3 regions of the Paenibacillus sp. EB106-04-04-XG159 genome follow, and region 3 is predicted to be linked to each of the others. Evidence: riboswitches for the same ligand, from Rfam matches in the RefSeq annotation. Region 3 holds a riboswitch; each other region holds the start of a gene.
What was found. Region 3 has a riboswitch for cyclic di-AMP ahead of AC3WTP_RS06495 (TrkH family potassium uptake protein). Riboswitches for the same ligand answer to the same signal wherever they lie in the genome.
Positions count from the first base shown of each region.

Region 1: it holds a riboswitch for cyclic di-AMP, as region 3 does, so the genes downstream of both, AC3WTP_RS10620 (3D domain-containing protein) here and AC3WTP_RS06495 (TrkH family potassium uptake protein) in region 3, are expected to answer to the same signal.
Region 2: it holds a riboswitch for cyclic di-AMP, as region 3 does, so the genes downstream of both, AC3WTP_RS21040 (resuscitation-promoting factor) here and AC3WTP_RS06495 (TrkH family potassium uptake protein) in region 3, are expected to answer to the same signal.

Region 1 covers NZ_JBYTDY010000007.1:95,411-100,158, forward strand. Annotated here, with positions in the region: gene AC3WTP_RS10605 (transporter substrate-binding domain-containing protein) at 1-95, shown strand, start outside; gene AC3WTP_RS10610 (amino acid ABC transporter permease) at 190-843, shown strand; gene AC3WTP_RS10615 (amino acid ABC transporter ATP-binding protein) at 836-1,558, shown strand; cyclic di-AMP (ydaO/yuaA leader) riboswitch at 1,760-1,946, shown strand; gene AC3WTP_RS10620 (3D domain-containing protein) at 1,955-2,722, shown strand; gene AC3WTP_RS10625 (polysaccharide deacetylase family protein) at 2,778-3,794, opposite strand; gene AC3WTP_RS10630 (dihydroorotate dehydrogenase electron transfer subunit) at 4,056-4,748, shown strand, end outside; gene AC3WTP_RS10635 (dihydroorotate dehydrogenase) at 4,738-4,748, shown strand, end outside.
Region 2 covers NZ_JBYTDY010000023.1:51,699-56,446, reverse strand. Annotated here, with positions in the region: gene AC3WTP_RS21050 (HD domain-containing protein) at 1-965, shown strand, start outside; gene AC3WTP_RS21045 (TatD family hydrolase) at 955-1,722, shown strand; cyclic di-AMP (ydaO/yuaA leader) riboswitch at 1,915-2,107, shown strand; gene AC3WTP_RS21040 (resuscitation-promoting factor) at 2,407-3,528, shown strand; gene rnmV (ribonuclease M5) at 3,683-4,243, shown strand; gene rsmA (16S rRNA (adenine(1518)-N(6)/adenine(1519)-N(6))-dimethyltransferase RsmA) at 4,307-4,748, shown strand, end outside.
Region 3 covers NZ_JBYTDY010000004.1:110,450-115,197, forward strand. Annotated here, with positions in the region: gene AC3WTP_RS06490 (CPBP family intramembrane glutamic endopeptidase) at 1-1,651, opposite strand, end outside; cyclic di-AMP (ydaO/yuaA leader) riboswitch at 1,908-2,075, shown strand; gene AC3WTP_RS06495 (TrkH family potassium uptake protein) at 2,137-3,498, shown strand; gene AC3WTP_RS06500 (potassium channel family protein) at 3,522-4,196, shown strand; gene AC3WTP_RS06505 (GntR family transcriptional regulator) at 4,282-4,656, opposite strand.

The DNA of each region.
Region 1 (4,748 bases), on a different contig from region 3:
AGGAAGCTGCTAACAAGACGATCAAACGCTTGAAAGACGAAGGCAAGTTGGACGAATTCTTTGCAAAAGCTAATGCACTTGCGGAGAGCGAATAATCGTTAACATATGATGCGTGAGAAAGTGCGGTGTATACCGCTCTTTTTCATTTAATGAGCGAATAGGGAAGATGTGGAAGGTGGCGAATGATAGATGAGTATGTTTGAAGCATTATCGGAATTTCATCTAAAGTATTTATCAGGAGTAAGCGTTACATTATTATTGTCATTAAGCGCGGTAGTGGTTGGGGTTGTGCTGGGACTTATTCTCGTGCTGATGCGATTATCGAAGATTAAGCCTCTGAGATGGTTTGCAGTCACCTATATCGAGGTATTCCGCGGAACTCCACTGCTCGTGCAGTTGTTTATCATCTATTTTGGCCTTACGGAAATGGGTCTTGATCTAAACAAGTTTACATCAGGTGTAATAGCAGTTGGTCTTAATAGTGCGGCGTACTTAGCTGAAATATTCCGTGCCGGCATTCAAGGCGTTGACAAGGGGCAGGTTGAAGCAGCGCGATCGCTTGGGATGAAGCAGTCTGCTACGATGCGTTATATTGTTCTGCCTCAGGCTATTCGGTCTGTACTTCCAGCGATCGGCAATGAGTTTGTAACGATGATCAAGGAGACTTCCATTGTGAGCTTTATCGGGATCGCGGACCTCATGTTCCAGACGGAGCAAATCCGTAGTATAACGTATACCGCAATGGGTCCATTGCTCGGCGCAGCGTTCTGCTACTTCGTTTTGACCTTTACTTTGTCCAAGGTTATCGGACGTTTTGAAAGGAAGTTGAATACGAATGATTAAAATACAACAGTTGCATAAATCTTTTGGTAAGCTGGATATACTCAAGGGGATCGACCTGGAGATTAAGAAAGGCGAAGTTGTCGTGATTATTGGCCCGAGCGGCTCTGGTAAGAGTACGCTGCTGCGCTGCATTAACTTGCTCGAGACTCCGACCAAAGGAGATATCGTGTTTGAGAGCGAGAAGATTAATAATAAGGGTCATGACATCAATAAGACACGGGAGAAGATGGGGATGGTGTTCCAATCCTTCAATCTGTTTCCTCATATGACAGTACTGGACAACATCATAATTGCTCCGATTAAAGTGAAAAATGTTTCAAAAGATAAAGCGCAGCAAATCGCGATGGATCTGCTCAATAAAGTAGGTTTGGCGGATAAAGCGAACGCATATCCAGCTCAATTGTCCGGCGGACAGAAGCAGCGGATCGCCATCGCTCGTGCTCTCGCTATGCAGCCTCATGTGATGCTATTTGACGAGCCAACGTCTGCACTTGACCCCGAGATGGTAGGAGAAGTCCTCGAAGTTATGAAATCACTCGCTGCCGATGGGATGACCATGGTCATCGTTACACACGAGATGGGCTTTGCCAAAGAAGTAGGCGATCGTATCATCTTTATGGATGGCGGTCAAATCGTAGAGGATGGAACACCTGAGCAGATATTTGGTAATGCTCAACATGATCGAACTAAGAATTTCTTGGGAAAAATATTGTAAACCTTATACTGTAAGTGTAATAAATTGAAAGAGCGCTGGCTGTTCCAGCGCTCTTTTTGCTTATTCCAACTTACCGTAATTATCCTTTTTTGATGTAGAAGCAGTCATCATTGTCATCGTTCTGTAATCTCTGAACCCGTTGTCCCCCAAGGATTTGAAGATGATGACATTATATAACATTTGATGGGTTACAAATCTGTGATAATATGTAAGCCAAGCCGAACGACAACGTACGGGGGACGCCTGATCGATGTTTCAGACCTTGTGTAACAGCTCTGATCATCTTGGGGTGAATCGTATTGCAGCTTTCCATCGGAGAGAAGCGATCGTAGGGTACTCCTTAACCCGAATCCGACAACTAACCCCGGAGGCAGATTCTAAGGAGGTAATAAGTAAATGAATAAGAAATTAACACTTAAGCTTACGGGCTTGATGCTCGGAGTAGTCATGATACTCCAGATTCTGCCTGTATATGCGGAAGGAAGTCAATCACCGACCAGCACTACATTTTATCAAACAGCAGAACAATATAATGTGAGCTTTGATGGCTTTCTAGCAGATCATCCTGTAATCGAGAAGAAGAAGTTGTATGCTGGTAATGAAGTTATGGTTCCAGATGTGATGCAGAATAGTCCGGTCGCTAACCTAACGGTAGATGAGCCGGGCAATAAGCCGGAAACTGCGACAAAACAAGCTAATGCAAAACAGAGTGCTGCACAACCAGCAGCAAATGCACCAGTCGCAGAAGCCGCTCCGAAGAGCCAAGTCTCTAACGTTAAACCTGCATCAACAACAGCTAAGAAATCTTCAGCTAATACGGTCACTGTTGCAGGTAGAGACATGACGTATACGGATAAGCTTGACATGCGTGCGACTGCTTATACGGCAGACCCGAGCGAGAATGGATGGGGCGCAGTTGATGCATTAGGTAATCCACTGAAATTAGGCACAGTTGCTGTTGACCCTGATGTCATACCGCTCGGAACTAAGCTGTTTGTGACAGGCTATCAATATAGTCATCTGCCTGGTGGAGGTTTCGTTGCGACAGCGACGGATACAGGCGGTGCGATTAAAGGGAACAAGATTGATATCTTCGTTCCAGTAAGCAAGAGCACAGGAAGTACCTTTGGCGTACAAGATGTTCAGGTCTATGTGTTGAAATAAGGAGAAACAATACGAGCTTGTCCGTTGATGTAACGGACAAGCTCGTATGTATTAATCAGTAATCTCTTTTTTCCTTATGATCATGAAGTAAGTCGGGTAGAGTAACAAACTGATAGTTCTGTTCGCGAAGCTGTCGGATAACCTTAGGCAGAGCTTGAACCGTATTTTGCAAATATCCCGGTCTTCCTCCTCCGCCTGCATGCTGCAGAACGATTGAGCCGGAGTTGACTTGACTCATAATATTCTGTTCAACGCGACTGGACGAAATGCCTCGCCAATCATTGGAGTCTACATCCCAATTGACGACAATATAACCATGGTCGCCAGCCCACTGAAGCTGCTCTTCGGTGATTTCACCAAAAGGGGGTCTGAAAAATCGAGGTTTATAGCCTGTAATATTAGAGATGATCGATTCCGTATTCTGGATCTGCTTGACGAATGTTGACATTGTCGTCTTCGTTAGCAGTGGATGGTCGTATGAATGATTTCCGATGATATGCCCTTCGGCTACCATGCGTTTAATCATTTCTGGATTAGCCTTAGCTCGATGACCTTCAATAAAGAAGGTGGCTTGTATGCCATGTTCCTTCAATATATCAAGGATCACAGGAGTTACCGTTCTGTCAGGTACATCATCAAAGGTAAGCGCAACTTTCTTCCCATTTCCGCTCGGTGCGCGGAACTTAAAGATCTCGGGATACTTTTTCCACAGCTGCGCGATGTTCAGATGACCAGCAGCGGAGCTTCCCATCTCTGAGTAAGTCTTATATCTCATACTTTGGGCAGTTGAAGTTGATTGCTTCTCATACATATATCCAGGCAGATGATTGCCTTTGGAATCAAATGTTGTATCTTCATTATCAGATGATTGCTGCGTGACGTTATGAGGGTCCGATTCTTGCCATTTCACAGCAGGCAATAGCTGATGTTCTTGTCCTTCGAAGTTCTGGAGATGCTCAGTTGTTACTGTCATCTTAGGGAACTGTCCAACAGCTTTTTCTCCTATGGAGCATCCATTCATCATCATCATGGCAATTGCAATAATACCAAACACGGTATTGCGCATGGACATGGCTCCTTTCCTCCCAGGAATACTTACTCAATAGTACATCCTTGTTATGTCCTTATACAGCAAGAAATATGCCCCATAACATAAAGGGAGAATCCTTCCATTTTCGAATCGCAAATATCCATTAAAATGTAAATCACAATTAAAATTCATCATTTTTTACTCAAATATTAAATTGTTTGAGGGGATTGTGATATTCGTCACGGTTTGAGCACGTTCGACATGACATCATGTAAATGTTAAAGCTGAAAAAGGAGAGGGAACGTGCATACTATAGTTTCGAACGAACGCATATCAGAAGGTATTTACCTCATGACAATTGAGGGTTGTTTTCAAGCTCGGATGGGGCAATTCTTCATGCTTCGCGCTTGGGGCAACTCACCGATACTTTCGCGTCCAATTAGTATTTTCAATATTGAGCAGGACTGCATCCAATTCTTGTATAAGGTCGCTGGAGAGGGTACGCGCTTATTCGCCAACCTAAGAGCAGGTGATCAGATTCAACTTGAAGGCCCACTAGGAAACGGATTTCCAGATGTTAAAGGTAAAACAGCGCTTATCGGCGGAGGTATTGGAGTTGCTCCGTTGTTTTATACCTCTAAGCATTTGGACAAACCTGATATTTATTTAGGGTTTAGAGGTCAATCTTATCTAACTGAAATGTACGAGCCTTACGCGAATGAGCTTCATGTTTGTGTTAACGGAAACCTTCTAGAAGATTTGGATTTATCACAGTATGATAACGTTCTCGTTTGCGGTCCCGGTGGTATGATGAGGGCGGTTTCTCTTATGGGTGCCGATCTGGATACCAACATTTACGTATCGTTTGAAAAGCGGATGGCGTGTGGAATTGGCGCTTGCTACGTATGTTCGATAACGAATAAAGACAGCAATCGTAAAGTTTGCGCGGATGGACCTGTATTTTCATCGAAGGAGGTTGATTGGAATGCGGAGCTT
Region 2 (4,748 bases), on a different contig from region 3:
ATCATGAGGATTGGACATGCCGCATTATTAGTGGAGATTCTGAGATCAATCGGGTGCTGGCGCGTAAAGATCCCTCACTCCCTGAACGAGTTGCTTCTATTATCCAAAAGACTTATGACAAGCCTATTGTCGTGAATCTAGTATCGGGCCCACTGGATGCCGATCGCATGGATTATTTGCTGCGGGATGCTTATTTTACAGGTGTCAATTATGGCAACTTTGACTTGGATCGTATTCTGCGCATGTTAAGGCCTTATAAGGATCGTATCGTGGTGAAGGAGAGCGGAATGCATGCTGTAGAGCATTACTTAATGTCACGATATCAGATGTACTGGCAGGTGTATTTCCACCCAGTTACACGCAGCTCTGAGCTGTTATTGCGACTCATCTTCAGACGAGCGACCGAACTGTATCACGATGGATATGAGTTTCGTTATTTCTTGCCTCCGCTAGATGCTTTATTTGAGGGAAGAATAACAGCGTCACAATATGTTCAATTAGATGAAGCATTTGTTCAAGCAATGTTCTCACAATGGATGCAGGAGAAGGATGAGCGGCTTGCAGACTTGTGCCAACGATTTATGGAACGTAAATTGTATAAATATGTAGAGGTAGATGGATTAGATCAGTCATTTTGCGAAGAGCTGGAACAGGAATGGCGCAGAATCGGCTTAGATCCTGCTTATGATCTATGGTTTGACTCCCCCACGGATAAGCCGTACGATGTGTATCGGTCAGGGGAGGAGCCGACCCTGCAGCACATTATGCTGCTGGATCGTAATCAGCAATTGGTGGAGCTGTCTAAGCGTTCCGATATTATCCGTTCTATTAGCGGAATCCACCGCGGCAAATATGTTATATACTTCCCAATGGATAAGATCAGATCATTAGCCAATGAGCTGTCGCCATCAATTCGAAGTCTGTTAATGAGGGAAATGGAAGGGGCAAGTGAGCATGATATTTGACACACACACGCATTTGGATAATAAAGCATTTGATGAAGATCGCGAACTGGTCATTGCTCGCGCAGTGGAACAAGGCGTAACTCGCATGGTAAACGTGGGCTTTAATCGAGAAACGATTCCTACGACAATGGAACTTGCTGAGAAGTACCCATTTATATATGCGGCAGTTGGCTGGCATCCGACGGATGCTATTACAATGGAGAAGTCCGATATCGATTGGATAGCAAAGCTGACTGAACATGAGAAGGTTGTTGCCATCGGTGAGATTGGACTTGATTACTATTGGGACACTTCCCCTAAGGATGTTCAGCAGCGAGTATTCCGCCAGCAGATTGGTCTGGCCCGTGAGCTGAAGATGCCAATCATCATTCACAACCGGGATGCTCATGAAGATGTGATACGCATTCTCCGTGAAGAGAAAGCGAAGGATGTGGGCGGCATCATGCACTCATTCTCTGGCAGTTGGGAAACAGCGAAGATGTGTATGGATATGGGGTTTTATATTTCATTTGGAGGCCCGATCACATTCAAGAATGCCAAGCAGCCTAAGGAAGTTTTGAAGCAAGTACCGATGGACCGCTTATTGGTTGAAACGGACAGTCCCTATCTGACACCTCATCCATATCGTGGAAAGCGAAATGAATCTGCTTATGTACGTCTTGTAGCAGAGGAAGCAGCTGGAATAAAAGAGTTAGATTTTGAAGAATTTTGCAAAAAAACGACCGACAACGCCCTTACATGTTTTGACATGCGTTGAAAAACGAAGAAAAACAGGTGATATAAAGTTCTACGCCAAAATTTAAATGGATTTCTTTATCAAAACGGCCGAATGTAACTTTATTTTAACCCTTTTTACCGAAAAACGAAATTGATTCGATCTTTACAACTTTGTAATAAACACGATATGATGACTCACAGAAGTTCGATTGAACTTGAATATTGTTCCAACCAACCAGTAACGCTGAGTCTCTGAAACAAGAGAGCGGGGGAACCACATGCCATCGGTCAGTGCCACACCGATGCGGAGTGTATCCTAGGGGTGAGTTCCGAGCGACCGAGCCATGAGCCGGTTCGAACGGATAGGGCGACTCTCAGCGCCCGAACCCGACAGCTAACCTCGCAAGCGTATGGAGAGAGGTCCTCGTCTTGAGTCCTAAATGGGTTGTCTGTTTGGGTCATCTAAGAAGCCATAAGAGAGAATCCTCTTAAGTTAGGCTTCTTTTCGTTTTTATCAGCTCCGAGACTGTGAGTAATAGAAACTCGCATAATCGTGCTAACCTATTCATAGGTTAGAAGAAGCAAAGGTGAGGAAGGAACCGTTACTGGGGTTGGTATGAAGAACAAGCCGGCACAAGCTTGTTCAACATCATATCACCAATAGTCGCGTCAGAAGCAATCATGCAGCATTCTTGACGGCGGGACTATGAAGGAGGACCGAGAAATGGGAAACATCGTGAACAACGAACCCCATGATCCCCGATCATCCAGCAAGTCACTCGCAATGCAGTGGAAGCATGAAAATGTGCGAATTATTTCAGTAATTGCTGTAGTTGCTATCGCTATAACAGTAGTCAGTGTCCTGGTCGGTTTCAGCTACTCGAAGAATACGGTATCAGTATTCGTCGACGGGCAGTTGATGAAGCTTGAAACGAGACAGGATACGGTACGCGAGGTTTTGGATGAGCACGCGATTACCGTAGGAACACATGATGAAGTATCAGTGGAGCTTACAGCAGAAGTAGAAGACGGAACTAAAATCATCATAGATCGCGCGGAACCTGTTCATTTAACGGTAGACGGACAAACGAAAACATTGTACACGACAGAGTACGATGTGAAGCATGTCTTGGATGAGGCTAATGTCTCGTTGACCGAGATGGACAAAGTGTATCCAAGCGTAGACACAGCTATAAAGTCTGATATGGGCATCAAAGTGGTCCGTGTGACCAAGGATATTGTACAGCGCCCAGTTGAAGTTCCGTTTCAAGTTGTAAAGCAAGCTGATCCGAATCTGAAAAAAGGTTCAACCAAGACGGTTAAGAAGGGTCAAAATGGTCTAGTCGTACAGCAGATCGAGCAGGTTTATGAAGATGGCAAGCTTGTTCTTTCGCAGATGGTTGGCAAGACAGTTCAAGCCAAGCAAGTTGACCAGGTTGTTGCTTACGGTACGAAGAAGGAGCCGGAAGTTGCGGTATTGTCAGCCAAGAGCCATGATACCGAGCAGAAGGTAAAGGACGATATGGGCTTTGACTACAAAAAGAAACTTACTAATGTGCAGTTGACTGCTTATACAGAAGAGAAGGGCTCCCCAGGGGCGAAGACAGCATCCGGAACCAAGGTTACTGAAGGTCGAACGATTGCTGTAGACCCCGATGTGATACCTCTTGGCTGGTGGGTATATATCGAAGGTTATGGCTTCTACCGTGCGGAAGACACGGGCGGTGCCGTCAAAGGAAAAATCGTCGATATCTATTATGACAGTTCCAAGGAAGTAAAACGTTTTGGGCGCAAAAAAGGAAACACGGTTTATGTTATCGGTCCTGTTAAACCAGAGGCCAACTAAGCCGTCGGTTCGGACATACTCGAGGTAGATTGCGGCTGTGTACTTATGATATAGTAATTCATAACTGTTTATGTCATGCTAAGAAGAGGGGATCCCCCTCTTCTTTTGTGTTTTTTCATACAGCTCGGTCAGGGCATAGAAAGGGTGGTCAGCAGTGATCCGAGAAGTAATCGTGGTAGAAGGTCGAGATGACACGGTTGCCATCAAGCGAGCAGTAGAAGCCGATACGATCGAGACCGGCGGATCTGCTTTGAACGAAATGACGTTTAAGCGCATTGCTATTGCGCAGGAACGGCGAGGGGTTATTATCTTTACGGATCCCGACTTCCCAGGCGAACGGATTCGCAAGGCGATTGCAGGGCGCGTTCCGGGCTGCAAGCATGCGTTTATAACGAAGCGGGAAGCGTTGGCGAAGGGTGACATCGGAGTGGAGAATGCGTCCCCTGAGGCAATCAGACAGGCTTTGGCGAATGTACGTACAGAGATGCCCTCACCGGAAGGTGCAGTGCTCACCTGGAGCGATCTCATTGCAGCGGGTTTAACAGCGCTTGAGGGCTCATCAGAACGCAGAATGAAGCTAGGTGAGTTATTAGGGATCGGATACTGCAATGCGAAGCAATTCTTGAAGCGATGCACAGCCTTTCAGATTACTCGTGAGGAATTTGAGCATGCATTGCAAGAATTGAGTGAGCTCGATCGTAATGAACGACAATAACACATAAGCATTACGCATGTGACTGGTATGAGATATAGATGTTAGAGGAAGGCAGGACTAATCATGACAAAAGGCGCAATGGATATTGCCACGCCGTCGCGGACGAAGGAAATTATACGCAAGCACGGTTTCTCCTTTAAGAAGAGCTTGGGTCAGAACTTTCTGATCGATATGAACATCATGCGGCGGATCGTGCAAGCAGCCGAGCTGGACGAACATACTGGGGCTCTGGAGATAGGACCGGGGATAGGTGCCTTAACAGAACAGTTAGCTCGTCTAGCGGGCTCCGTAGCCGCTGTAGAAATCGATCAGAGGCTTATTCCTATACTTGATGACGTACTGGAGCCCTATACAAATGTAAACGTGGTGCACGGCGATGTACTGAAGGTGGACCTCAAACAACTGTTTGCGGACTGCTTCCATTCGATTGAGAAGGTCAGCGTAGTAGCGAACCTCCCCTATTACGTTACGACTCCAATTATGATGAAGCTGTTGGAAGAACGAT
Region 3 (4,748 bases):
TGCGATTGCGGTGCATCGCGGCTAAGCAATACACAACTGTTACTGGAAGCAGCAGGTATATAATACCGAATGTAAAGCCCGCCAAGGAGCGCTCCAGGAATAGGGACATCACCATCAGCAGCGTATCGAGCATCAGATGAGCGCTGACGGCTGTCCAGAAGCCGTACCGAACCATTATCCATACGAAGGCGAAGCCGATAATCATCAGTTCTACTGGTCTTGAGTAGAACGGGTATATCGGATACATCACATGTCCCGCGGCCCAGACGAAGGTAGGGACGATGGCAGCAATCCATGTGTTCGGAATCCATCTTCTCAACAGCCCTACGCCGAATAAACGGTAGAATCCTTCTTCAGAGATCGCGGCTACCCATGCGAGCAAGGGGTACATGTACATATAAGTCAGATTCAATGGAGATGAGATCGAATCCGTTGAGCTCCAAGCACCGACACCGAGCTCCAGCAGGGTGAATATAATCGTCTGCATACCAAGCAGTATTCCTGCCCAGCATAGTCCGTTCCAGAAGGCATTCACCAATGCGGTTCCAAAGTTGGGATGTCTCCATGTAGGCAGCAAATTAGTATGGAGGCTCCGTCTCCACAGCGCGCGTCCCGTGACCAAGGCCAGATATAACATAATTCCGCCTTGTACGACAACAATTGCAGATTGCAGATATAGGGCGTTCTGTATATCGCCGGTTGTGACAGGTACTTTCTGTTCCAGCATGACATAGCTGGGCAGGGCATTCCATGAGTGGACGACGGATAATCCGCAGGATATGACAGCAAGCAATATGATCGTCCAGGAACCGAAATGTATCGTACGTCGATAGACTACAGCACATACGACAGCTGCAATCCCCATAATAAGTGACATTAGCTGATAGGCGTAGTTTTGAGTCTTCTCTGCTGATTCCTGCTGGTGTTTCATTTCAGAAGTATATGCAGGTGGAACATCCCATACAGGCCTAAGGCTGGTTATATAGTCTCCAGACCATGTGGCAACTAGCTCCAACGAGGCGTCGCCTACCTTGGCAGCAGGTACACGATATCTGATCTCATTCGGATTCGCGGCTGACATCGGCAATCGCTGTACTTGGGCATCTGTATACCCGAGCTCCCGAATTGCTTCATCCGTCCGAGCCGCCATGTCGGCCTCGCTAAGGTTAGATGAACTAGAAGGCATGTCAGTCGTTTGGGTCTGATAACCGACCAGCTTGCCGCTCGTCATATGCAGATCTACAATCGTGTATTCCAGATCATGCAGATTCCCTCTTCTCATCAAGACACGGTAGTAGTCGTATGGAGCCAGCTTGTCCCAAGGCTCATAGCTTTCCATCAATTGTTCTTTGCTCACATAACCGGATAAGAGTTGATTCGTATCGTATATAACAGCTGTTTCCAGCGGTTTAGAGGACTGTCTTCCTGAGGCGAATGCCTCATCCGCATACACCTTATATGCGAGGTTCAAAGCTTCTTGTTTCGTGATGGGCTTAGCGAGTGCTTCTTCACTGCCAGATGTAATGGGAGCTATGACTTGAAATGCCAAGAAGATCATGAACCCGATCACGGAGCAAACGACAACAAGTCTTGAGACGGTTCTCTGATGCAAAGACGCAGTAACGGATGCTTGTTCAAAGTGAGAAGACAAGGGAATCCCCCTCTATCGTGAAATGGTCTTATTATGATTGTATATCTGATCATAGCCGCTTATGTTTCATTTGAATAGAACAAGGTTATCGAAATTATAATGCAACGTCAAGAAAACAGGCGTCACACTGATGCATTGCATGAAAACAATCTAATGTAAACGCTCTTAATCCCTAATTCGGGTACATTTCAGATGAATTTGCCAGTTTATTGACTTTGTAAGTGCTCGTATAAACGTATATAATCATCTCGTTATGAATTGTATAGAGCCGAATTTCGCGCAAGCGAAAGCGGGGGAACCGATATTTGGGGTGAATTTCGCAATGTGCTGCAGACTTAGAGTATAAGCTGCAAGCGCTGCGAATAGGGCAACTTGACGTGCCCGAATCCGTCAGCTAACCTCGTAGGCGAGCACGTCAGGAAACCAGACAGCATTGGTATTCCGATGCTTTTTTTTATGAAATTTTTTAGAGGTGGGCACAGCAATTGAAAAAGATTGAGCTTTTACGACCATGGAGATTAACTCCGGCGCGCATACTGGCAGTGGGATTCGCTGCAATCATTTTGTTAGGCTCATTTCTTCTGATGCTCCCCATATCAAACGTTGACGGTCAACCGCTCCACTTTATCGATGCATTGTTCACAGCGACGTCTGCAACATGTGTTACAGGATTGGTTGTCGTTGATACGGGGTCGCACTTTACCATGTTCGGACAGATAGTCATCTTATGTCTTATCCAGATCGGCGGTCTGGGATTTATGACGATGGCGACGTTGTTCGCGCTCGTATTCAAGAAGAAGATATCATTGAAGGAACGATTGATCTTGCAGGAGGCGCTGAATCAGGGTTCGATGGAAGGTATCGTTCGTCTGATCCGCAAAGTACTGCTCTATTCTCTCATCATTGAAGGTTCAGCCGCTATTGTGTTTGCACTGCGTTGGGCGGTCGACATGCCTTTTGGACAGGCGCTGTACTTTGGTATATTTCACGGGATATCCTTTTTCAATAATGCGGGATTCGATATATTCGGGATGACAGCAAGCGGACCGTTCTCCAGCTTGACCAGCTATGTCGATGATCCGATCACTAATATCGTAGCGATGTTCCTGATTGTATCGGGAGGTATAGGATTTATCGTCATGTCCGATCTGGTTGATTATCGCAGGACGAAGCGTTTGTCGCTTCATACGAAGGTTGTTCTGTATACGACTGGTTTCTTAATCTTATTCGGGGCGCTTGTCATCTTCGTATTCGAATTTTCGAATCCGAACACGATGGGGGATATGAACTTCTTCGAGAAGATATTAGCTTCATTCTTTCAATCGGTTTCACCTCGTACAGCAGGGGTCAATACGGTTGATATTGCCGGATTGCGGCAGGCAACTCAATTCTTTATAGTCATTCTCATGTTTATCGGTGCTTCTCCAGGCTCGACGGGCGGCGGTATTAAGACGACGACATTCGCGATATTATTCGGCGGGGTCGTTGCGATGGTACGCGGCAAGGATGATATCGTGATGTTTAAGCATCGCTTGGCGAAAGACCGATTGAATAAAGCACTCACTTTAATATTGATAGCGCTAGGTCTGGTCATTACCGTGTCCATGATCCTGTCAACGACAGAGGATGCAGATTTTCTTGCGATCTTATTTGAAACAACTTCTGCATTCGGTACTGTAGGTCTGACTATGGGGATCACCAGCGATCTATCGAGCATCGGCAAGCTGTTGATTGCGATGACGATGTTTATCGGCCGATTAGGCCCGCTTACACTTGCATATGCGCTTGGACCGAAGACGGAACGTGAATTGTTCCGTCATCCAGAAGGAAAGATAACGATAGGTTAACAACAAAGGGGATAGTATCAAAGATGGATGTGCAGCAGTATGCCGTCATTGGAATGGGACGGTTCGGTTCCAGCTTGGCTGAAGAATTGATGAAGCTTGGTCACCAGGTATTGGGAATCGACAAGGATGAGGAAGTTATTGATGAAATGAACAATGTGGTAACACATGCAGTCGTTGCTGACGCGACAGATGAGGAAGTGCTTCGTTCGCTCGGCATTCGCAACTTTGACTGTGTCATTGTAGCAATAGGCAATGATATCCAGACGAGTATACTGGTTAGTATTCAGGTGAAGGAGCTGGGGGTCAAGAAAGTAGTTGCCAAGGCGCTGTCTGATCTGCATGGCAGAGTCCTGGAGCGGCTTGGAGTTGACCGAATTATATATCCGGAACGGGATATGGGCATTCGGGTTGCTCACCATCTCGTATCACCTAATCTCCTTGATTATATTGAGTTGTCTAAGGAATATACGATTGTGGAGCTCAACGTACCGAGATGCTTGAATGGAGTCACACTGCGTGAGCTGAACTCGCGCGTACGATACGGCTGCAGCATCGTAGCCTTGAATAAACCTAATGGCATTATAGTTGCTCCATCCGCAGATGATGTGTTGGCAGAGAATGATATCATGGTCATGATCGGTACTAATTTGCAAATTGAACAATTTGAAGAAAAGATTACAGATAATCGGAAATCTTAATTATACTACAGCCCCAAGCAAGCTCTTGAACAATAGTCAGGAGCATCGCTCGGGGCTTTTATTGTGTGACTGCGCTATATGCACGTTATTCATCCTGCGGCGTTTCTTTTATTTCCATAATCATATGTACAAGCTCTTCTTTCGTAATCTCCAATGCTTTCGCAGTCTGCAGAATGCGGGGCAGCTCAACCTCCGCGAATTGATCACGGCGCTTCTTCCTCACGATGGCTGCCGCTCCAGCGCCGACGAACATTCCAACCCCTCTTTTCTTGTACAGCACTCCTTCATCTACTAACAGATTGATGCCTTTAGCAGCTGTTGCCGGGTTAATCTGCAGCACTTTGGCGAACTGGGTAGTTGAAGAGACCTGCTGCTCTTCTTGCAGCTCTCCGTTTAGGATTTCATTTTCAATTAATTCGGCAATCTGCAGATATATAGACTTCGATTCATCTAACAGCACATAACTCACCTCACTTGCTGCAACAGTTGATTATTTCTAGAAGCGAAGATGCCTCTTGTTAAAAATTACGATTGTGTGTACATGTATTAAGC